Regions from separate parts of the Pseudoalteromonas sp. CO348 genome, predicted to be linked through region 3. Evidence: predicted binding sites of a transcription regulator. Region 3 holds the regulator's gene; each other region holds the start of a gene.
What was found. The regulator sigma-54, encoded in region 3, starts transcription at its own class of promoters, with help from an activator protein. The targets are predictions, from matches to a motif close to GTTGGCACGNNNNTNGNNT.
Positions count from the first base shown of each region.

Region 1 (8,152 bases), on a different contig from region 3:
CATCTGACTTAGCTACTTTTACAGCCAGTTCAAGTAGTTTAATACTCTTTGGATCGGCAACAATGGGGCCGTCTGTCTCTTTTTCCTTCTCAGGTAGATAACGTCCAACCATATTGAGCAATACTTCAGGCGCAAACGGCTTAGCCATATAGTCGATGGCACCCAATCTCATCGCTTCAACCGCATCATCAATGGTCGCGTATGCTGTCATCATCAATACCGGTAATTCGGGATAGTTGAGTTTAATGGTCTTTAACAAGTCAAGCCCACTCATGGCACCCATTTGCACATCACTCACCACCAAAGAAAAGGTTTCCTGCTTTAGCAATAAAACGGCTTGTTCCGCACAACTTGCTTCTACGCACTCGATATTTGAAAGCTGCAATGTATCGATGAGTGCTTCTCTTAAACCAGCATCATCTTCAACAACTAAAACTCTGTTACTCATAGTTCCTCCGCCTCAATTAGTGGTAGTACCAAACTAAAACGTGCGCCCTTACCTTCAACATTGTCTGCCTGCGCAAACCCTTTGTGCGCGTTAGCGACCGAATTAACCACCGCAAGTCCTAGCCCAGTCCCCTGCGACTTAGTTGTAAAAAATGGTTCAAACAACTTGTCGACTAAGGTTTCATCGATGCCAGGTCCATTATCAACAACTGAGATACGTACATACTCGCCACACGGCTCGCGCTCTGCATTAAGTTCAATGTGTGCCGCACTGCCAATTATTTGAATACTGTTGTGGATCAGGTTTTGGATCGCACTTGCAAGCGCAGTACGATTACCTAATATTTCGATATCTGGCTCGGGTAAAAATGCTTCCAATTTTGCTTGGTTAAGCTCAACCATAGCGTCAGCACCCGCTTTGACTTCACTTAATAATTGTTGCATTGACACTCGCTCAACCACTTGTTGTTCACCGCTTTTAGCGAACAACAGCATGTCATTAACTTGGCTTTCTAAGTCTTTTAACCGAGACATCAACTTATCGTGAAACTTTTCTCGAGAAGCCGGAGGAAGATTAGCTGCACCTAGATTTGCACCATATAACATCGCAGCCGATAACGGCGTACGCACTTGATGCGCCAATGAAGCAACCATTTTTCCCAACGCACTTAACCTTTGCATATGCGCAACACGACTTTGGAGTCGGCGCGTTTCGGTAAGATCTGTCATCAAAATGAGTTGCCCAGGTTCCGGTGTTAGCGCGGTTATATCTAACTTAATTCTTCTGCCATCTTTAAGAGAGACTTCATGACCATCGTCCTGCTGTGGTCGAAATGAACGCTGAATAACGCTAAACCACTTTTCACCTTCGAGTGGTTCACCCAACATATCCATCGCGATTTGATTCGCCTTGGCAATCATACCTTGACCATCAAGTACCACAACACCTGCAGGCATAGTATCAACTAGATGACTTAACCAACTCGCCTGCTGTCTAAGGTCGCTCAATTCACCAACGTAGGCTTCTTGCAGCAAACAGGGATTGTAGCGATTCGTCGTTGGTACAAATTGTGGATTAATAACATGTGCTAATGCCATTTTTCCGCTCTCTTAAAAATAAACTCAATGGATAAAAGCAAAAAACGATCCAACTTTATATTTGATATAAAACATAGAGTTACAGAACACTTAACAATATCAATTTATTGACACTGTTTTTATATACAGCATTATGCTAGAGTTTTTGAAAGCCAAATGTGATGCCGCAATGAGTAGTTGGCGTAGTAAATCATTTAGCTTATTCATACTCACAATTAGATAGAAGAGAGCCAACAATGACAATACGATGCGGCTGGGTAGACGAGAGCAAACCCGATTATGTTGAATACCATGATAAGGAATGGGGAAGACCTGTACTAGATGACCAGAGCTTGTTTGAGTTTATCACATTGGAATCTGCACAAGCTGGCTTAAGCTGGTATACCATTTTGAAAAAACGTGAAGGCTATAGAAAAGCATTCCACGATTTTGATGTACACAAAGTGAGCCAGATGACAGAGCAAGATGTCGAGCGGCTATTAGCATTTGACGGAATTATCAGAAACCGTGCAAAAATCGCAGCCACGATAAACAACGCTAAGCGATTTATTGAAATTCAGCAAGAGTTTGGCAGCTTTGCAAAATACCAGTGGCAATTTGTTAATTACAAGCCTGTTATCAATCCCATACATGACAAACACGATGCCGTTGCCACCAGTGAACTCAGCGACAAATTTGCCAAGGACTTAAAAAAACGTGGATTTAAGTTTTTAGGCTCAACGACCGTGTATGCACATATGCAAGCTTGCGGCATGGTTAACGACCATGCCGATAACTGTTTTTGCAAACAAACCATTATTGCCAGTTATCAAGACTTGGATTTTACTCGACTTTAAACAATAAAACACAAGGCCGCGTATTAAGCGGCCTTGTTGAGTTGATTAGGTAACCTGAACTTGGAATAACAACTTGTTCTCTAGCAGCTGTTACCCCTTACTACTGCGTTAAATTTGCTTACAATAGGCCAGCTATTGACGCACAAATTTGCCTTGTATTAAGAAATAACTTCTGGCTAGAGTGATACTTCGCTTTTGAATTTAGTGATTTTAGTGGATTAACTTACTTCTTATCCCGAGTTCAGGTTAGGTAGTAATTGATGAACTATCAATCACGATTGAGATTATACTTTTTCATCTTCTCAACTAATGTTGTACGGCGAACGCCCAAGATTTCAGCCGCGCGAGCAACCACATAATCGTAGCGCTCTAAAGCTTGAGTGATCAAATCAATTTCAAGCTCTGCTAAATATTCTTTTAACTCTATCCCCTCGTCCGGCAGTAAGCCAACATTCGATGCTTGCGGCGCAAAATCTTCTGCTACCATATCCTCTTCATCGTCACTAAAACCATCGCTAAATAGTTCGTTGAAGGCATCTTTTTCCAAAAGTTCTTCTGGATATTCAGGCTCAAACGCTTCGACTTCTATATAGCGGTACTTTTGTGGTAAATCAGTCACATCGACAACCTTGTCTGGGAACATAATCACCATTCGTTCCACAAGGTTTGCAAGCTCTCGAATATTCCCAGGCCAAGCGTGCGACTTTAAGCTGTCTACGGCTCTATCCGTAAACTTAACCGAATTGCCCGTTTGTTCATTTACTCTACGTGTTAGTTCTTTTAGCAGTAGCGCAATATCTTCCGCACGCTCGTTTAAAGAGGGGTTTTCAATGGGGAATACATTGAGTCTATAAAATAAGTCTTCGCGAAACTTGCCGTCTTCAATCATGGTTTCAAGATTACGGTGCGTTGCGGCAATCACACGAACATCCGCCTGAATCGGCTTTGTGCCCCCTACTCGTTCATAGGTGCGTTCTTGTAAAACTCGTAACAATTTCACCTGCATTTGCAGTGGCATATCACCGATTTCATCGAGAAAAAGCGTACCTCCTTGCGCCAGTTCAAAACGCCCTTTTCTGGCTGAAATCGCGCCAGTAAACGCGCCTTTTTCATGACCAAAAAGCTCGCTTTCTAACAACTCCCCAGGGATAGCACCACAGTTAACTGGCACAAATGGTCCCTGTGCACGTTTAGACAATAAGTGTACGTTACGTGCAACCACTTCCTTACCGGTTCCCGATTCACCCAAAATAAGGACATTGGCGTCGGTTTTAGCCACTTGAGAAATCAAGAAACGAACGTTTTTAACCGCTTCGGTTTCCCCAACTAAACCATCAAAGCTCTTATTTAGTAGCTTGTTCTCTTTATTTGGAAGCATACGTAAATATTGCTGACAGTCATGTAGCAATTGCATCGTGACTTCTTGCCCAAAGGGTTCGGTGATAAGCCCTATTACATTCGGTAATGCAAGTAGCGGCCTGAGCGTTTCACCTATTAATAAAAACGGGACGGCGGGATGAGATTTTATCAACGCTTCGTGTGTTAAGCTTTGCAAAGCGCCTAGCACAAAAATTGGTTCTTGGTTGTTATCAAGGATCTTGGGCTCATAACGCTCTTCGGCCAGCACTTCATTTGCTTGACCGACAAAACTAAGTGCCGCACCTAATCCGATCGCTCTTTTGTTGTTGTTATCTAAGATCAAGACCATTGCTTGAGAACCAATCTACTTAAAATTTTTTCAATAGTTAGATTGTAAGAGAGATTAAGGGGGATGCAATACCTAAGTGGCAACTTTTTGACATTAACGCCAAAAAATCGCCACTAGAGCTGTTCTATATCAATACTTTGGTATTAATTTATAATAAACCTAGTACCGATGATGCAGACTGATTAGCTTGACCACGCAAAGCAATAGAAGCTTGCGATAAAATATCGTTGGCAACTTGATCGCTCACCGCTTGCGCGTAATCGGTGTCTTGAATTCGACTTTGGCTCGCCGCAATGTTCTCACGTTGGTTACTTGCAGAGCGAATTGTACTAGATACCGCATTTTCAAATGCGCCAAGCTCCGCGCGTTGGCTGTTTAAATCCTCAGAGACTGTATCTGCCGCATCAATGGCAGCTTGTGCGCCCGCCTGCGTCGAAATGTCTACACTCAATATTGCACTGGCAAAACCACCATCAGTCTGCTGTAGCGACTGAGTGGTATTAGCGTCGGGACCTACCTGAAAACTACGAGACTCACCGTCAAAAATTTGTGCGCCACCAAATGTAGTATTTTCAAACGTTTCGCTGATTTGCGTTTGCAACTGCGATACTTCCTCTTGCAACGCTTGACGGTCACTATCTGTCAGCGCCCCATTACCGGCTTGAATCGATAATTCTCTAATTCGGGAAACCGCATCATTCACACCAGATAATGCCGAGTCAGCAGTTTGCGAATACGAGATACCATCATATGCGTTACGAATAGATTGACTGTAGCCGTCCTGTTGAGACGTCAAACGATTAATGATCTGCAAAGCCGCAGCGTCGTCTGCAGCAGAATTAACCTTCTTACCAGAAGCCAGCTGTTGATTGAGTTTATTAGCAGTCTGCTCCGTACGATTAAAAAAAGCAGTACTTTGTGATTGGATTTTCATATATACCCCCATTCACTATCATTAGGTTAAATCTACGCTATTGTGAGCAAAAAGTCACCATAGCCGTTAAATTTCCTGCAATGACTGGCATAAATACTGCAAAACACATAGAAGTGATATAAAGTATTGAGTAGTAGCTAATTTATTGTATCGGTGAGATATCTAGAGCAGTTTCGATACTCGATACTGTAAAGTTTTGATTGCACCTGTAGGTGGACACCCTATGTTTGATAATAAAACCATTTTAATAACCGGCGGCACAGGCTCTTTTGGCAAAAAATATGTAAAAACTTTGCTCGAGAGATACAAGCCTAAAAAAATCATTATCTTTTCTCGAGATGAGTTAAAACAGTTTGAGATGCAACAAGAGTTTAATCAACGCTGCATGCGATACTTTATCGGAGATGTACGAGATAAAGATAGGTTACGAAGAGCAATGCAAGGCGTCAACTACGTCATTCATGCCGCTGCATTGAAACAAGTTCCTGCTGCTGAATATAATCCTATGGAGTGTATTAAAACCAATATTAATGGGGCTGAAAATGTGATTGAAGCCGCTTTAGATAATGATGTAGAAAAGGTTATCGCACTTTCTACAGATAAAGCAGCAAATCCAATTAATTTATACGGTGCTACGAAGCTCGCATCAGATAAACTTTTCGTCGCTGCGAACAATATTGCAGGTGGACATAAAACTCTTTTTTCCGTTGTCCGTTATGGCAATGTTGTCTGCTCCAGAGGCTCTGTAGTTCCTGTCTTTCAAAAGTTCATTGATGAAGGTAAAGATCACATTCCTATCACACACCCTGAAATGACCCGTTTTTGGATAAGCCTGCAGCAAGGGGTTGACTTTGTACTGAAGAATTTTGAGCGGATGCTAGGTGGTGAAATCTTCGTTCCAAAGATACCTTCCATAAAGATTACGGATTTGGCGACCGCGATGGCCCCCAACTTACCGCAGAAAATTATTGGTATACGTCCAGGCGAAAAACTTCACGAAGTAATGTGTCCTGCAGACTTATGCTTTGATACTTTTGAATATGACGATCATTTCGTTATCGCTCCAGGTATAAAGTTCAGTAGTCGAAGTAACGACTTTACGATCAACGCAATTGGCGAAAAAGGCCACCCTGTTAGTACTAACTTCGAATTTAACTCTCTCGATAACCCTGATTATATGTCTGTTGAAGAAATATTGGCATTTAACATTGAGGCAATTAAATGATCCCATATGGCAGACAAGATATTAATCAAGATGATATAGATGCTGTCATTGAAGTTCTAAAGTCAGACTGGCTAACCCAAGGCCCTAAAGTTCAAGATTTTGAGTTAAAAGTTGCGCAACACTGCAATGTTGAACATGCTATAGCATGTAATAGTGCTACTTCTGCTTTGCACATAGCGTGCTTAGCATTAGAAATCGGTCCAGATGATATCGTTTGGACATCACCAGTCTCATTCGTAGCAAGTAGTAACTGTGCCCTATATTGCGGTGCAAGCATCGACTTTGTTGATATAGACACCCAAACGGGTAATATGTCGATTCAAGCTTTGACAAAAAAACTTGAGCAATCAAAATCTGAAAATAAATTACCCAAAGCTATCATTCCAGTGCACCTTGCAGGTCAGCCTTGCGATATGTATGAAATTGCTGAACTGTCGAAAAAATATGGATTTAAAGTAATAGAGGATGCCTCCCACGCTATCGGTGCGAATTACAAAGGGGAACCTGTAGGAAACTGTAAATACAGTGATATCTGCGTATTTAGCTTTCATCCAGTAAAGATTGTCACAAGTGCTGAAGGAGGCATGCTTACAACTAAGCATGGACAATTAGCACACAGAGCCAAGTCATTTAGAAGCCACGGTATTACCTCTGATCCAAAAGAATTAGTCCAGCAAAGTCACGGCCCTTGGTATTATGAACAGCAATCTTTAGGCTTTAATTATCGACTGACAGATATACAAGCTGCTCTCGGACTAAGTCAAATGTCGCGCCTAGAAGATTTTGTCACTCGGCGAAACCAGTTGGCTGAGATTTACAGTGATAATTTGCCTAAGCAGCTTTGCCATTTAACTCGGCTATCTAATCGTCGCTCCTCCTATCACCTTTATATCGTGCTGCTACCTGAAGGCTTGGACCAAAAATACGTGGTCACACATTTACGCGATAAGGGAGTGTTTGCACACGTCCATTATATCCCGATTCATTTACAGCCGTTTTACCAATCTCTCGGATTTAAAAAAGGTGATTTTCCCAATGCGGAAGCGTACTATAAACGTGCCATTACTTTGCCTCTACACCCTAATTTGACAACACAAGATATTGCTTACATCTCGTCCATATTGTCGGAGCTATTATGAAGTTAGCACTAGGTACCGTTCAATTTGGTTTAGATTATGGAGTGAGTAATTTTGATGGCAGACCGGGCACAGCAGAAGTGGCTCAAATTCTAGAGATTGCTGAAAAAAATAATATCAACTTGATTGATACTGCTATCGGTTACGGCAATAGTCACAACGTCCTAAACGATCATCATGTAGCCAAACGTGATTTCAATCTGATCACGAAACTTCCTCCGCTCAACAAAGCTTACTTCGAAAAGTCGGATGTAGACCATTACCTGCAATATATTGAAAGTGCTTTTGAGGAACTCGGCGCCGACTCTTTATACGGCGTGTTATTTCACCAAAGTGCAGATCTCCTAAAGCCCGGAGTAGAAGCAATCTGGCAAAGACTAACAGCCCTTCAAAGTGAAAAAAAAATTTCAAAGCTAGGTGTATCGATGTATGCCAATGCTGACTGTAAACAGCTCTTATCACTTTATCAGCTTGATCTAGTTCAACTACCATACAATGTATTGGACAGATACTTTGAACAGACAGGATGGTTAGCTCAATTCCGACAACGAGGAATTGAAGTTCATGCTCGAAGTATATTTCTACAGGGGTTGCTTTTGATGGAATCTGACAAAGTACCGCCTTACTTCAAGCCTTGGATAAGCAACCTTGAACAGATTTCAAAACTCGCAGAGACCTTCAATACCTCCAAGTTAGTTATTAGCCTCGCTTATGTATTACAGCAAAAAGCGATAGATCACTGTGTTGTTGGAGTAAATAAGGCTCGAG
Region 1 is NZ_SGPI01000021.1:195,292-203,443, forward strand. Features, by position in the region: gene EXT48_RS11095 (sigma-54 dependent transcriptional regulator) at 1-448, opposite strand, end outside; gene EXT48_RS11100 (PAS domain-containing sensor histidine kinase) at 445-1,545, opposite strand; gene EXT48_RS11105 (DNA-3-methyladenine glycosylase I) at 1,782-2,381, shown strand; gene EXT48_RS11110 (sigma-54 dependent transcriptional regulator) at 2,650-4,089, opposite strand; gene EXT48_RS11115 (flagellin) at 4,238-5,023, opposite strand; gene pseB (UDP-N-acetylglucosamine 4,6-dehydratase (inverting)) at 5,247-6,248, shown strand; gene pseC (UDP-4-amino-4,6-dideoxy-N-acetyl-beta-L-altrosamine transaminase) at 6,245-7,387, shown strand; gene EXT48_RS11130 (aldo/keto reductase) at 7,384-8,152, shown strand, end outside.
Region 1: EXT48_RS11100 (PAS domain-containing sensor histidine kinase) is a predicted target of sigma-54. The motif match lies at 1,581-1,599, and genes of this name have one in related genera.

Region 2 (8,152 bases), on a different contig from region 3:
AGGCGGCACGTTACTTCAGACCTTTCTTAAAGGGGTTGATGGTAACGTATATGCAATTGCGCAAGGTAGCTTGATTGTCGGTGGTTTGGGCGCTGATGGCGCCGACGGGAGTCGAGTTGTGATCAATACCCCGACAGTAGGTCGGGTGGCAAACGGCGCGACAGTGGAGCGAGCAGTACCTAGTCCGTTTACTCAGGGTGATTACATTACCTTTAACTTGAATAGGCCGGATTTTACTACCGCAAAGCGCTTGGCCGACACTATCAATGGTCTTGTTGGACCAAACAGTGCTAAACCTATGGATGCAGCTTCAGTTCGAGTAATTGCACCAAGAGATCCGTCTCAGCGCGTTGCGTATCTATCTACGCTTGAGAATCTTGAATTCAAACCAGCGGATACCGCTGCGAAGATCATCGTTAACTCGCGCACAGGTACTATCGTTATCGGCAAAAATGTCAAGTTGCAGCCTGCGGCAATTACTCATGGCGGTCTTACCGTAACGATTGCTGAGCAACAAAATGTGTCTCAACCTAATGCGCTGGCAAATGGCGAAACAACAGTGACGCAGCAAAGTATTATTGACGTAAATCAGGACGACTCTCGAGCGTTTGTGTTTGACCCAGGCGTGAGCCTTGATGATTTGGTTAGGGCAATTAACCAAGTTGGCGCAGCGCCTGGTGATTTAATGGCGATCCTTGAAGCGCTAAAAGAAGCGGGCGCAATAAATGGTCAATTAGTCGTCATTTGATGTTCTATTATTAATCAACTAGTTAGCCTCACAATTGTGGGGCTTTTTTTTGGCTCGGATTTTGCATTTCTATTTGTATAGTTATTAACGTCAAACAGTGCTGAGTGTATGAACACCGACCAATTGAAAAATCAAAGCTTTTTTGACCTAGGAAACCTTGATTCGATCCGTAAAGAGGCGCTGAAAGGTGCTGGCGATCAAGGTGCCTCAGATCAGGCATTGAAAAAGGCGGCACAACAGTTTGAGTCTATCTTTACGCAAATGTTGTTACAAAGCATGCGTAAAGCGAATGAGGCGCTAGAGGATAAAGACAGTCCATTTAACTCTAGTGGTGTCAAATTTTTTGAAGAAATGCATGATCAGCAACTTTCGATGCATTTATCTGAGCAGGGCAGCTTAGGACTTGCAGATCTGATTGTGCAGCAGTTGTCTCCTAATTCTGAAAAGTATAAGCCTGCCTCAGTAATGAGAGCTGACGGCGATATTTCCTTTAAAAGACAGGCGACAGCGAGTGAGAGTGTACGTAAACCTGAACCGCAGGCTGTCAATGTTAAGGCAGATACCTCAAGCGATGAACAAACAGGCTTTGCTTCTCCTGAGGAATTCGTCGACAAAATTTGGGAATACGCTCAAACAGCGGCGAAAAAGTTAGGCTTGAACCCTGCGGTAATGGTTGCACAAGCTGCACTGGAAACCGGTTGGGGTAAGCACATCATCAGCAAAAAAGATGGTAGTAGCAGTTTTAATCTATTCAATATCAAAGCGGATAGCCGCTGGAGTGGTGAAAGTGCCAGAAAATCGACACTTGAATTTGAGCAAGGGTTACCGGTGCAAAAGCAAGCCGATTTCCGTGCTTATAAGTCGCTAGAACAAAGCTTTGATGATTATGTGAGTTTCCTAAAAGGTAATCCGAGATACGAGCAAGCCTTAAACAAGGCTGGTGATAGTCATGCTTATTTAAGTGAGCTTCAAAATGCAGGCTACGCGACCGATCCGAATTATGCCAACAAAATTAAGTCAGTTTTAAAGCGTATTGATGTATCCGATTTCTTATCCGGTGCGCTAACAAAGGGAGTCAGATGAGATGTCATTTGATCTATTAAATATTGGTGCAGCAGGGGTTAGGGCTAACTCTGAGTTACTACAAACCACCAGTAAAAACATCGCTAACCTAAATACCAAAGGGTATATCCGTGAACGGACTGAACACGGAACAATGATAGGTGGCATGGTTGGCCGCGGTGAAACCGTGCGTTTGCTCAACCAATTTGCGCAGCAGCAATTAAATCGTGATATTTCTAATCAGTCTTACTATGAGCAGTTTGTCACTGAGGCAAGCCGCGTTGATACGTTGTTTGCACAAGACTCAAACAGTCTGAGCAAGAGCATCAACTCTATGTTTAACAATTTACAAAGCGCGATTAACTTGCCTTCATCGACAACTAACCGCTCTTTATTTATGACGGGTGCTCAAGGTCTTGTTGATCAAATGGATAGACTGTCAGGAATAGTTGTTGATCAAAACAGTATTGTGAACGAGCAATTGGATATATTCTCAGAAGAAGCTAACAACCTTGTTCAAAAAATCAGCGAGTTAAATAAACAAGTAGCGAGTAAATCAGCACTCAATCTGAACAATGTCGATCACAGTGTACTTAACGAGCGAGATCAAGCTATCAAGGAACTCGCTGAACTTGTAGATATAGAAACACTCGATGGTGAAAATGGCGAGAAGCTCGTATTTTTAGGCACTGGGGATGCACTTGTGATGCAAGGTGGAGCCTTCAATTTATTCGCGATGAAAGGCAACCCAGATCCTAACCATAAAGAACTAATCCTAGACATTAAAGATAAAAATGTTGTGCAGCTCGAGTTAGATAGCGGCAGCTTGAAAGGCAAAATCGGTGGGTTACTGGCGTTTAGAGATGAAGTGTTGATCCCGGCACAAAACCAACTAGGTCAAATTGGCCTCGCATTGGCAGATGCTTTTAATCAGCAAAATAGATTGGGAATGGACTTAGATGGCAACATAGGTGGAGATATATTTAAAATACCTACCGTGGGTGGCTTTGCTTACAGCGAAAATACAGGCACCGCAGCGCTTACGGCAACCCTTGAGCCAGGGCGCGGCAATGAGTTGCCAGCTACCGATTTCCAAGTTACTTATACCAGTGCAACAACCGTTGAAATAACAGCTGTAGATGCCAAAGGCAATCCTATCGGTACTCCGACGACTGGTAATATTGCAGGTGGAGTCATCACGGGAACGGGCGATTATTTTGGCTTACAAATGAACGTAACGGGTAGTGGTGCAACAGGTGATAGATTTCTTGTGAAATTAAATCAACAGGCTGCAACTGGCTTGGAGCTTGCAACTCAAAGACCAGAAGCACTCGCATTAGCGTCGCCAATTCGTACTGAAAAATCAGCAGACAATAATGGTACGGCGACCATTTCAGCCGGAGTCGTCACTGATACCGATCCCACGACCAGTGCGTTTACTGCGGGAACGCCGCCAACGTTGAATGATGGTCCTTATACTTTGACTAAAACAGCCAATGCTAACGAATATACGTTAACCAGTAATTCAGGTACAACGCATACCTTTACGGCTCCTGCGGATGGCAAAGATATTCTTTCTGGAGTGGGAGCTGCGCCTGCACCTTTTGATAATCTTGGCTTCACTTTCGATATTGAGGGTACGCCGAATACCGGTGATAGTTTTGAGATTAGTTTTAACACTGGTGGCTTTGATGACAACCGTAATGGTGCAGCGCTCGATGGTCTGAAATCATCGGATTTAGTTAGACAAAATGTAGAGTCTACAGGTAGTACAGAAAGCCATAAAACCTTTAATGAAGCATATGCCGATATTGTCACTGGTGTAGGGGTTATTACCAATCAAGCGAAAACCAATGGCGCGGCATTTGAAGCGTTAGCCAATCAGTCAAGCGCATGGTTTGAGTCTCTTTCGGGCGTGAACCTAGATGAAGAGGCGGCTAACTTGTTACGTTTCCAACAGTCTTACTCGGCTTCGGCGCAAGTCATTTCGGCAGCAAGAACTGTGTTCGATACCTTATTAAGTGCAGCGAGGTAATTATGCGTTTATCTCAAAATCAAATTTTTAATTCTAATCTCAATTCTATTTTGCGTAATCAGCAAGACGTGAATAAAGCAACACAGCAGTTGAACACGCAAAAGCGGGTGTTGAGTGCTTCTGATGATGCTTCAGCGACTGCTAGAGCCATGCTTTTTGACGACCGGATCCAAGCAAACGATCAGTTTACTAAGAATTTGACTATGTTGTCTTCGAGATTAGACACTCAAGAGTCAGTACTAGAAAATATTAAAACGGCCATTGATAGTGCTTATACCAAGTCGATACAAGCAGGTAATGGTGGGTTATCCGATGTTGACCGCCAAGCAATCGCTGACGAGCTAGAGTCAATCCAAGATACTATTTTGGATTTGATGAACTCAAAAAGTGAAGATGGTAAGTTTATATTTTCCGGCTACCAAGACAATACGCAAACTTATAGTTTCGATTCAGCCACTGGAAAGTACGTATATAACGGTGACCAAGGACAGCATAAAATAAAAGTCTCTGAAGGGGTCGAGATACGTTCCAGTGATAACGGTTTTGATGTATTTGAAAGTGCAGAGAAGCGACTGAATATTACTTCAAATACAGGTGTGGTTTCTGGTGGTATCACCTCTGCATCGGTTTATGTAGATGAGCAAGCTGTGTTTGATAAGTTTCATAAAGCGAATTACAACGCGGATCCAAGTGCGCCTGCAGGTGCAAACACCTTTGACTTAGTGGTGACAGCGGGTACGCCAAATACTTACCAGCTTGAGCAGGGGGGAACGGTTATTTCAACCGGTACTGCAGAAGGCGGAACTATTAAAGTCGCTGGCATGGAGTTTGACTTCGCTGGTGCTGCGCCAGGCCAAATAAGCTTTGATTTGGAAAAACCTCAGAAGGAAAACATTCTAAATACATTAGAATCTATGATTACGTCATTGAGAGACACCAGCATTACGGGTGATGATTACAAACAGGTACTGGCTGACGGCATTACTGGCCTAGATAATGCCAAGATTAAAATATCGCAAGGACAAGCGGGGCTTGGTGGCAGGTTAAATGCTGCAAAGCTTGTATCTGATGCAAATTCAGACTTGGACGTTGATAATAAAGCAAATAAAGCGGCTTTGATTGAAGTCGATTTTTATTCAGCGATTTCAGAGCTCACCAAGCATGAAACTGCATTACAGGCCTCTCAGGCAACATTTGGCCGCCTAACTAACCTTTCTTTATTAGACTACATTCGTTAAAAAGGTGGCCTTTAAAGGTTACCTTCTTCAAAACAGCCTAAAACACTACTATCTAATTTAATGTATTGAAAGTAATAGTACTTTCAATACATTTCTTCAGTATAAGCTCATAGCCATAACTTCCTGTCCTTTGTTCCATATAAAACAAAAAGTCTCGATAAATCAGTTGTTTATGTTTTTTTTAAAAAAAACACTAAAGGAAAATTTTTGCCGACCGATAACTTAAATAACCAAGCCGGAGAGTGAAAAACATTCAAAGGTTGGAAAGTTTCTAAGTTTGAGAGTGAAAGACTCGATTTAAAGTGGGAGAACCATCATGGCACTTTATGTAAATACTAACGTAAGTTCATTGAACGCACAAAGACAATTAATGCAATCTGGTAACGCACTAGATACATCATTTAAGCGTCTATCTTCAGGCTTTCGTATCAACAGCGCTGCTGATGATGCTGCAGGCCTACAAATTTCTGACCGTTTGACTTCACAAATCAATGGTCTTAATCAAGGTAACCGTAACGCGAACGACGGTATCTCTCTTGCTCAAACTGCAGAAGGGGCAATGGACGAAGTAACTTCAATGTTCCAACGTATGCGTACCCTAGCTCAACAAGCTTCAAACGGTTCGAATACTGATGAAGACAGATTGGCGATTCAAGAAGAAATCCGTTCTTTAGCATCAGAAGTTAACCGTGTAGCAAAAGATACAACTTTTGGTGGACAAAATTTACTAGATGGCTCATACGAGGCTAACTTCCAAGTCGGTGCTGATGCAGTACAGACAATTGGCTTCAGCATGAAAAACGTTGGTTCGTCTGCGAATGGTTCCAACTCTTTGACAGCAAATGGCGGCTTCACAATGTCTGGTATCGCGGGGATCGCTTCCGCGGTAACTGGCAAAACAATGTCGACCCTTGCTGCTGGTATCAGTAATGTTGGTACAGGTGTTACAGAAGCGACAGCTGGTTTCACCAACATGGCAGCTACAATCATTAGTGTATCGTCACAGGAAAATGCACAACAAGTGTTAGCTGCGATGGATTCAATGATTGCAGTAGTTGATAAGAAACGAGCTGAGCTTGGTGCGGTACAAAACCGATTCCAATCAACTATTCGTAACCAATCGAATATTCAGGAAAACTTATCAGCTGCAAAATCTCGAGTGAAAGATACTGACTTTGCTCAAGAAACAGCTAGCTTGACTAAAATGCAGATTCTACAGCAGGCAAGCCAAACAATTCTAAGCCAGGCTAACCAACGTCCTCAAGCTGCACTAAGTCTACTAGGATAATTTAACTAGGATGGTAAAAGGTGCCTAAGCCAGATGGGGTATTTGCTTAGGCACCGAATTGGATGATAAAGCGGAGGAGCTAAAAAATCCAATAGCGTTCATTAAAACAATGAACACGTTAATTAAAGCACATACCATGCCAAGTTTGTGTTAAAAAAATGACACTCACTCTCAAACTTACTAAAGAGGGGCTAGCCAGCCCCTCTTTTACTTCATATAACTTCCTTTATACCAACTATATATAGAGCGTAAAATCTGTTTGTTTGCCGCTAAATCAATGTATGAGGTTTGGATAAGGCATTAGATGTTCGATGCACAGATTATTTAACCAGCGACTTCAATGCCTAGGCTATTTTGTCTAAGATTTATTGGTGAGCATCGCTCACACGGTATATGAGTACCGCTCAAATAAGCACAGTAAATTGACGCTAAGATAATATCTATATCCAAATTTCAAAATAGAAATCTATAAATTTCATATTTATCATGGTTTTAAATTAAATTTTTAGCTATGTCTATAACCTTGTGTCTTTTTGGCCTGTAACTTGCTTTAAACCCAGTAGAGTTAATTTTGGCGTCAAAGTGGCAATTGGTTGCCTTAGTAAAAAGAAAACCTGAAACATGCATGCCGCTTTGTCATTTAACTATCTATCAATTAGATATTGATTTGGCAAAAAGAGAGTGAGTTATGGCTTTATATGTAAATACCAATGTCAGTGCAATTAATGCACAAAGACAATTGACTAATTCAGGTAATGAACTAGATACTTCTTTCAAGCGTCTATCATCTGGTTTGCGGATAAACAGTGCTGCTGATGATGCTGCAGGTTTACAGATCTCCGACCGATTAAATTCACAGATCATGGGACTTGAACAAGGCAACCGTAATGCGAATGACGGTATTTCTCTTGCTCAAACAGCTGAAGGTGCAATGGACGAAATCACCTCTATGTTCCAGCGAATTAGGACGCTTGCACAACAGGCTGCAAACGGCTCTAATACTGATGAAGACCGTTTAGCGATCCAAGAAGAGATTCGTCAGCTATCAGCTGAAGTAAATCGAGTCGCAAGTGATACAACATTTGGTGGTCAAAATCTACTTGATGGAACCTACTCTGCAAACTTCCAAGTAGGTGCAGATGCCGTTCAAACAATTGGCTTTAGCATGAAGGAAGTTGGCTCTTCTGCTAACGGTAGCAACTCAATGACCACCAATGGTGGCTTCACTATGTCTGGAATAGCGGGGATTGCGTCTGCGGTTTCAGGTAAAGGGATGTCAGTGTTGGCTGCTGGTATTAGTAATGTTGGCACCGGAGTAACAGAAGCGACTGCCGGTTTTACGAACATGGCTGCAACTTTGATCAGTGTTTCTTCGCAAGAAAATGCACAACAAGTTCTCGCAGCGATGGATGCAATGATAGCAGTGGTGGATAAAAAACGTGCAGAGCTGGGTGCTGTTCAAAACCGCTTTCAGTCGACCATTCGAAATCAGTCGAACGTATCTGAAAATCTAAACTCAGCGAAATCGCGAGTAAAAGACGCGGACTTTGCTTTAGAAACTGCAAAGTTAACGAAGAATCAGATTTTACAACAAGCTAGCCAAACTATATTAGGTCAAGCAAATCAACGACCTCAAGCAGCTTTAAGTCTACTACAAGGCTAATGAGTTAAATTTTTTAAAAAAAAAGCTAAAGCTTCCTCTTTTATAGTCGATAGAAGAGTTAGAGAACTATCAATCTAGTACTCTAACCTCTTCAATACTGCAGGGTAGGGGTATCCCG
Region 2 is NZ_SGPI01000021.1:220,529-228,680, reverse strand. Features, by position in the region: gene EXT48_RS11235 (flagellar basal body P-ring protein FlgI) at 1-748, shown strand, start outside; gene flgJ (flagellar assembly peptidoglycan hydrolase FlgJ) at 857-1,831, shown strand; gene flgK (flagellar hook-associated protein FlgK) at 1,833-3,845, shown strand; gene flgL (flagellar hook-associated protein FlgL) at 3,848-5,083, shown strand; gene EXT48_RS11215 (flagellin) at 5,400-6,371, shown strand; gene EXT48_RS11210 (flagellin) at 7,060-8,034, shown strand.
Region 2: flgJ (flagellar assembly peptidoglycan hydrolase FlgJ) is a predicted target of sigma-54. The motif match lies at 797-815, and genes of this name have one in related genera.

Region 3 (8,152 bases):
CGTCTACTACTAACCGTTGCTGATGTCATGCATCAAGGGGATGCAATCCCTATGGTCAATAGTCATTGCACAATTAAAGAAGCTTTATTTGAAATGTCAGCTAAAAGTTTAGGTATGACGGCAATCGTAGATGAAAGCTCGCAATTACAGGGTATTTTTACCGATGGTGACTTGCGCCGAATTATCGAACAAAAGGTCGATATTCACACCACCCCAATCACGCAAGTAATGACGGCTAAAAGTACGACTGCACGCGCCGATATGCTCGCAGCTGAGGTACTCAATATCATGGAAACCAAACGAATTAATGGCTTGATTGTGGTAAACGAAAACAACATCCCGGTTGGCGCCTTGAATACGCAAGATTTACTTAGAGCGGGGGTGCTGTAATGCAATTTGAAGATTTATATCAGACGATTTCACCTAAAGCTTGGGAAAAAGCAAAACAAATCAAATTATTGATTTGCGATATTGATGGCGTATTCTCAGACGGCCGTATATACCTTGGTAATAATGGTGAAGAACTGAAAGCATTTAATACCAAAGATGGGTTTGGTATTAAGGCCTTAATTGATAGTGGTATCGAAGTCGCCGTTATCACTGGTAGGCATTCACAAATAGTTCAGCAACGCATGACTAGTTTAAATGTAACTTATATTTACCAAGGCCAAGAAAACAAGTTAGTGGCATATGATGAATTGAAGACTAAGCTCAACCTTAGTGATGACGAAATTGCGTATATTGGTGATGATGGTCCAGACCTACCCGTAATGGAACGAGTCGGTTTTGCCGTTGCTGTCAATGATGCACATCCTCTTGTTAAACATATCGCTCATTACACAACCTTGATGCCTGGTGGTTTTGGTGCTGTGAGAGAACTGACTGATCTTCTAATGCTCAGCCAAAATCACTTATTGACTTCCAAAGGATCAAGTACATGACCGTATTACGTGTCATCTTACTCATTGTTTTCGCTTCTTTAATGGTATGGATGTGGTCGCCCATGTTTAATCCATCAGAGGCGGACTCAGCAAAAGAAGATGAACCGTTAGCTAAGCCCGATTATGTTGCAACCACGCTTCAGCAAACGACCTATAGTGAAAATGGCTTATTAAACTATCAAGTAACTGCTGATAAGATGGAGTTGTATCAAGATCTTGGCTTTAGTCACTTTGAAAAGCCTATTTTCACCTTATATAACGGTGAGCAGAATTGGCAAATAAGTGCATTAGAAGCAACACTGTACGAAAACAATACCTTGATACTGGAAGGCAATGTGCTGGCAAAAAATTTAACGCCTAACGCCATGATCACCGATATCAATGCCGATAATGTAAGAGTTGAAATTAAGCAAAAATTGATGAAATCGGAACACCCTGTCGTTATCACCGGTCCTAGTCTTAGGATCACGGGTAAAGGGCTGCATGCGGATCTACAAAAGCAAGTGATCGAACTCATCAACCACACAAAGACAATTTATTATGACCAGTAAAATCATTAACAAACTAGTTTTCATCGGCTTGCTTGCAAGTTCTACTTTAGCAAATGCTGCAGAACAAAATGAAGTCATTATTGATGCTGGCCGTCAGCAAGCTCAACTGCAAAGCAACATCGGTATTTTTGAACAGAATGTTGTTATTATTCATGGCAACAGAAAAATAAATGCCGATCGCCTAGAAGTCCACCGCCGCGCGGAGCTTGGTACTAACAAGCAACTGCTTGTTGCAACTGGCAGCCCAGCTATTTTCAGCGAACGTCAACCTGATGGTAATTTGCTAGAAGCCAAAGCAAACGAAATTCGTTACGACGTTGCGAAAGGCACCTTAGTCATTTCTGGCGATGCGGAAATCAATCAAACTGGGCAAAAAATTAATGCGCAAGTCATCACCTATGACATTGAAAAGCAATTGATCAGTGCTGAGCGCTCAGACCAAGAAGATTCTCGGGTAAGAACCATCCTTGTTCCTGTTGATGACAAAAAAGACGCAAAAGATAAAAAAGCGCAGGAAGAAGGTAACAATTAATGAGCGAGCTCAAAGCAACTGGTCTAGCAAAGAGTTATAAAGGTCGTGAAGTCGTCAAAAATGTTGGCTTAAGTGTTAAGGCTGGCAGCATTGTAGGCTTATTAGGACCAAATGGTGCAGGTAAAACCACTACGTTCTACATGATTGTAGGGTTAGTACCAAGCGACAAAGGTTTTATTCAGATTGATGATGAAGATATCACTTTGCTACCGATGCACAGCCGCGCGCGACTTGGTATTGGCTATCTACCGCAAGAGTCTTCAATCTTTAGAAAACTCACGGTCTATCAAAATTTGATGGCGATTTTAGAAACTCGAAAAGACTTATCTAAAGTTGAGAGAGAAGCTGAACTAAACGAGTTACTTGACGAATTTAATATTCAACACATTCGCGACTCACAGGGCATGGCATTGTCGGGAGGCGAAAGAAGACGCGTAGAGATTGCTCGCGCTTTAGCCGCTAATCCTAAGTTTATCCTGTTAGATGAACCTTTTGCTGGTGTTGATCCTATTTCGGTGTTAGATATAAAGACAATCATAGAGCACCTAAAAAACCGCGGTATCGGTGTGCTAATCACCGATCATAACGTTAGAGAAACGCTGGACGTATGTGAAAAAGCCTACATCGTTTCACATGGTGAGTTAATCGCTGCAGGCACGCCAGAACATGTTTTGGCAGATCAAACCGTAAGAGATGTCTACCTAGGCGAACAATTCAAGCTATAGTTAAGACGTAGTATTAATAACTGTTAAAAAGGATTGTTAGAGATACATGAGGCAATCATTACAGCTGCGCATGGGGCAGCAACTTACAATGACTCCACAACTGCAACAAGCCATTCGCTTGCTGCAGCTTAGTACATTGGATCTGCAACAAGAAATACAAGAAGCATTAGACAGCAATCCATTGTTGGAAGTGGAAGAAGGTGATAATACTGACGGCGAAAACGCTGACCAACACAGCCAAGAAAAGAGCAGTGCTGACGACAATCAAGATTCAAGCGATGAAGCGCAGGTTAGTGACTATGAAATAGACTCAGATACCGCCATGAGTAAAGACACTGTCAGTGATGACCTTGCCATGGATGTCACTTGGGATGAGTATATGAGCGCAGCGCCCGCTGCAAGCTCAGGCCCACTTCCCGATGACGATAATGTTTATCAAGGGGAAACCTCTGAATCTCTCCACGACTATCTCATGTGGCAACTTGAGCTGACGCCATTTAGTCCAACAGATAGAGCGATTGCAATTGCGATTATTGAAGCCGTTGACCTGTCAGGCATTTTAACACTGTCTTGCGAAGAGATTTTAGAAAGCATTAATGATGAAAGTAGCGAAGAGCCTATCGAGCTGGATGAAGTCGAAGCCGTGCTCAAACGTATTCAGCTTTTCGATCCTGTCGGTATCGCAGCGCGCAGTTTACAGGAATGCTTGTGTATTCAGCTAAATCAATTCGCCCCAGATACACCATGGATTGCCGAAACGAAAATGATCCTGACAGAGCATATCGACTTGCTTGCCAGCCGTGACTATCGAACTTTGGCTAAGAAAACGCGCCTTAAAGAAGCCGATCTCAAAGAGGTCATGACGTTAATTCATAGCCTTAACCCAAAACCAGCGGCAAGCATTATTCATGAAGAGCCTGAATATGTGATCCCTGACGTATCAGTGAAAAAAGTAAAAGGTCGCTGGGTCGTAGAGCTAAATCCTGATGCTATGCCTAAAATAAGAGTAAACGACCATTACGCTGCGATGTCTAGAACGGCGAAATCCAGTACGGATAGTCAGTTTATTCGCTCACATTTACAAGAAGCAAAGTGGTTTATTAAAAGCTTAGAAAGCCGAAATGATACATTATTAAAAGTTACCAATTGCATTGTGCAACAACAACAGGCATTCTTTGAACATGGCCCCGAAGCAATGCGCCCTATGGTGCTAAATGATGTTGCTGAAATGGTTGAGATGCATGAGTCCACAATTTCCCGTGTGACAACACAAAAATACATGCATACACCTCGGGGAATATTTGAGCTGAAGTATTTCTTCTCTAGCCATGTAAGTACAGAAAATGGAGGTGAGTGCTCCTCTACAGCAATTAGAGCACTTATCAAAAAGCTGATAGCTGCAGAAAATACCGCGAAGCCATTGAGTGACAGCAAAATTGCAGATATCTTAGCTGAGCAAGGAATTAAGGTAGCGAGACGTACGATTGCAAAATATCGTGAATCCCTAGCCATTCCACCGTCAAATCAGCGTAAAAGCTTGATATAAGACGTAAAACCCAAGAAGGAAAAATGCTTATGCAACTAAATCTAACTGGTCGCCATGTAGAAATTACTGACTCATTAAGAGACTATGTCACCAACAAGTTTGCGAAGCTAGAAAGGCACTTTGATCATATCAATAACGTGCATGTGATCCTTGATGTCGAGAAACTAGTACAAAAAGCAGAAGCAACATTACACGTAAACGGCGGCGAGCTATTTGCATCAACAGAGCATCAAGATATGTATGCCGCAATTGATGGCCTTATCGACAAGCTAGATCGTCAAGTTATTAAACACAAAGAGAAGCTCACTCGACACTAAGATGAAATTAAGTGAATTAGTGAACAAGGACTGCAGTAAAGCTGCGGTCCTTTTTAATAGCAAAAAACGTATTTTAGAATACATCAGCGAACTGGCTCATAGCCAAATTCCAAATACCAGTCAGCATGCTATCTTGGACGCTTTAATGGCGCGAGAGAAATTAGGCAGCACAGGGATCGGTAAAGGCATTGCCATTCCCCATGGTCGACTTGAAGGTTTGGATAAAATCCTTGCAATGGTGCTTGTCAGCGAGCAAGGGATCCAGTTTGAAGCCATAGATAAGCAGCCTGTCGATATTTTTGTCGCGTTCATCGTACCCGAAGGTGATAATCAACAGCACCTGAAGACCTTAGCGGCGATTGCTGATACACTCAAAGACAAGTCTTTCTGCAAAATGCTTAGGCAAGCAAAAAGTGACGATGAGTTATATGCAGTGATCCAAGGTGAACTTGATGAGTGATGAAGAAAAAGGACTCGAGCTTATCATTATCAGTGGCCGCTCAGGCTCTGGTAAATCTGTAGCGCTTCGAGTATTGGAAGACTTAGGCTACTATTGTGTAGATAACATTCCGGTCAATTTGCTGCCGTCTTTAGTCCGCAGCGTTTCGGACAATTATAATAAAATAGCAGTCAGTATTGATGTCAGAAACTTACCTAAAGAACAGGACGAGTTTAACGACATTCTTGAATACTTACCAGGCTTTGCCAAACCTACCCTGTTTTATTTAGACAGTGACGATCAAACCCTGATAAAACGCTTCTCAGAAACACGCCGTTTGCACCCTCTTTCACTGCATAATCTTCCACTAGATGTTGCAATAAAGAAAGAACGGGAATTGTTAGACGTATTGATCACTCGCGCCGATTTTCTCATTGATACTACAGGCCTGAGCGTTCATCAACTTGCAGAAGATATCCGTGAAAAAATCTTAGGTAAAAAAGACAAACAACTCATTATTACCTTTGAATCTTTCGGCTTTAAACACGGCATCCCAAAACAAGCGGATTACGTTTTTGATGCGCGCTTTTTGCCCAATCCACATTGGGAGCCTGAGCTTAAGCCGCTAACTGGCTTAGATCAGCCAGTCAAAGACTATTTGTCGAGTCACAGCATAGTGCAAAAGTTTACTTGGCAGATCCAAACCTTTGTACAAACTTGGTTACCACACTTAGAGCGTAACAATCGCAGTTATCTAACGATTGCAATAGGATGTACAGGTGGGCAACATCGCTCGGTATACTTAGCGCAAACCATTGGCGAGCGTTTTGCTAAAACCCATCCAAACGTCAAAATCCGCCACCGTGAGCAAGAGGGTTAAATGTTAGAAGATACGTTTTTAATCCAGAATAAACTCGGCCTGCACGCCCGAGCGGCAACAGTTCTTGCACAATTAGCGACCCAATTTGATGCCGAAGTGACCTTATATCAAGGAGACAAAAGTGCAGCTGCTGACAGCGTACTAGCGCTGTTGTTACTTGAAAGCAGCCAAGGGAAAGAAGTCCGAGTGGTTTGTGAAGGTCCTGATGCTCAGTATGCACTAGACGCCATTGGCGGACTAATAGAAAATAAATTTAATGAATCCGAGTAACTTGGGCTACTAGCACCAAAATAGCACTAAGGTCTGATTCATTTATTCCCTGCTAATCTCCCCCTCCGTAACCAGACAGGTCTAATACCAATTAGTCTTAATACTTACTCAGTTTGAAGGAGCAAATCTGACGCTAACTGTGTTAAAAATCTCCCATTTTGAACAACTAAATAGCAAAATTTTCGCCGTGTTATCGACAAGATTTTCTCGCTTCAAAATAGATCACTTAATTAAGCGAATTGGTATAATAAGTCTCTCATAATTAAGCGTAAACCTTGGTAGTTCTCAATAAACTGAGTTACACTGTAATACCAATTTAGGTTTCTTTCGTGCAGTAAAGCGAGTTGCCGAGAAAATCCAACTTTATCGTTGCGTACACCTTTGACGTGTATTAACGGTAGCAACCCACCAGCAGAAACAACACGAATAAAATTCAAATTAAGAAATTGGTTTCTGCGATAAAGTAAATGAATTAGGTTAACTAAATCACGTTAGCCAACATTATTATCAAAAAGGATGCCTATGCCTGAAGTATTTGAACAAGACTACACACTGGAACAACTCCAAAAGGTAACTAAAGCCTTAAACAGTGGTCAGTTTGTTCAAGTTAGGCGTATGCTCGCAGAAACAGCTCCTTGTGACACAGCACTGCTTTTAGAATCATCTCCTCATAAAGTTCGCTCTATGCTGTGGCAGCTCGTTGACCCAGATATCCAAGGGGATGTCTTAGAGGAACTGTCAGAGGACGTAAGACTTGGGATCATCGCCCAGATGGAGCCGGAGCTAATTGCTGCCGCTACAGAAGACATGGACGACGATGACCTTGGTGATGTCCTAAGAAGCCTGCCTGATACCGTCTACCAAGACGTTATCGGTGCGATGGATAGCCAAGATAGAGAACGTGCGACACAAGCATTGTCCTACAAAGAGCACTCGGCCGGTGCGCTAATGAGCACCGACACGGTCACTATTCGACCCGATGTTACCTTAGAAGTTGTATTTAGATATCTACGTCTTAAAGGCGAATTGCCAGACGGTACGGACGAGTTGTATGTAGTTGATAAAGATAACTGCTTTTTAGGCACGCTGCCTGTCAATACCTTATTAACTAAGTCTCCTGACAGTATGGTTCGAGACTTGATGGATGAAGATAAGGAAACGATCCCTATCTCCATGGATGAGTCTGAAGTGGCGCAGCTTTTTGAGCGTCATAACTGGATCTCGGCTCCTGTAGTTGACGATAACGCTCATTTGCTTGGTCGTGTCACCATTGATGACGTTGTTGACGTCATCCGTGAAGATGCTGAGCACAGCTTGTTAAGTATGGCAGGTCTTGAAGATGAAGAAGACACCTTTGCGCCAGTTCTAAAAAGTAGCCAGCGCCGCTCTATTTGGCTTGGGATTAACCTGTTAACCGCATTGATGGCTGCGTTTGTTGCAAGCTTCTTCGAAGGTACTCTGGATATTTTACCTATTCTCGCAGTGTTAAATGGCATAGTACCAAGTATGGGTGGCGTTGCCGGTAGCCAAACGCTAACCCTAGTGATTCGTGGTATTGCCCTTGGTCATATTAACCAGACTAACCAAAAGTTTTTAATGGGTAAAGAGCTGGCGATCGGCGCCTTAAACGGCGTGCTGTGGTCAGTATTGATCGCTGGGGTTATTGCTGTATGGCAATGGGATTTTACACTCGGTGCAGTTATTGCCTTCGCAATGTTTATGAACTTAGTCGCAGCAGGTATCGCGGGTGCCAGTATTCCAATTATGCTAAAGAGAATGAATATCGACCCAGCACTAGCTGGTAGTGTGGTACTAACAACGGTTACCGATATTGTCGGGATCTTTGCATTCCTTGGCACCGCAACTTGGTTATTAGTGTAACAGTGTCGAAATGGCGGGAAATGCTGGTCAAAACCAGCATTTCTTGAGCTGATGAAGGGAGTTATTCGCC
Region 3 is NZ_SGPI01000032.1:106,073-114,224, forward strand. Features, by position in the region: gene EXT48_RS16455 (KpsF/GutQ family sugar-phosphate isomerase) at 1-390, shown strand, start outside; gene kdsC (3-deoxy-manno-octulosonate-8-phosphatase KdsC) at 390-941, shown strand; gene lptC (LPS export ABC transporter periplasmic protein LptC) at 938-1,492, shown strand; gene lptA (lipopolysaccharide transport periplasmic protein LptA) at 1,482-2,024, shown strand; gene lptB (LPS export ABC transporter ATP-binding protein) at 2,024-2,749, shown strand; gene EXT48_RS16480 (RNA polymerase factor sigma-54) at 2,796-4,295, shown strand; gene hpf (ribosome hibernation promoting factor) at 4,325-4,612, shown strand; gene ptsN (PTS IIA-like nitrogen regulatory protein PtsN) at 4,614-5,072, shown strand; gene rapZ (RNase adapter RapZ) at 5,065-5,931, shown strand; gene EXT48_RS16500 (HPr family phosphocarrier protein) at 5,932-6,201, shown strand; gene mgtE (magnesium transporter) at 6,724-8,082, shown strand; gene pmbA (metalloprotease PmbA) at 8,144-8,152, opposite strand, start outside.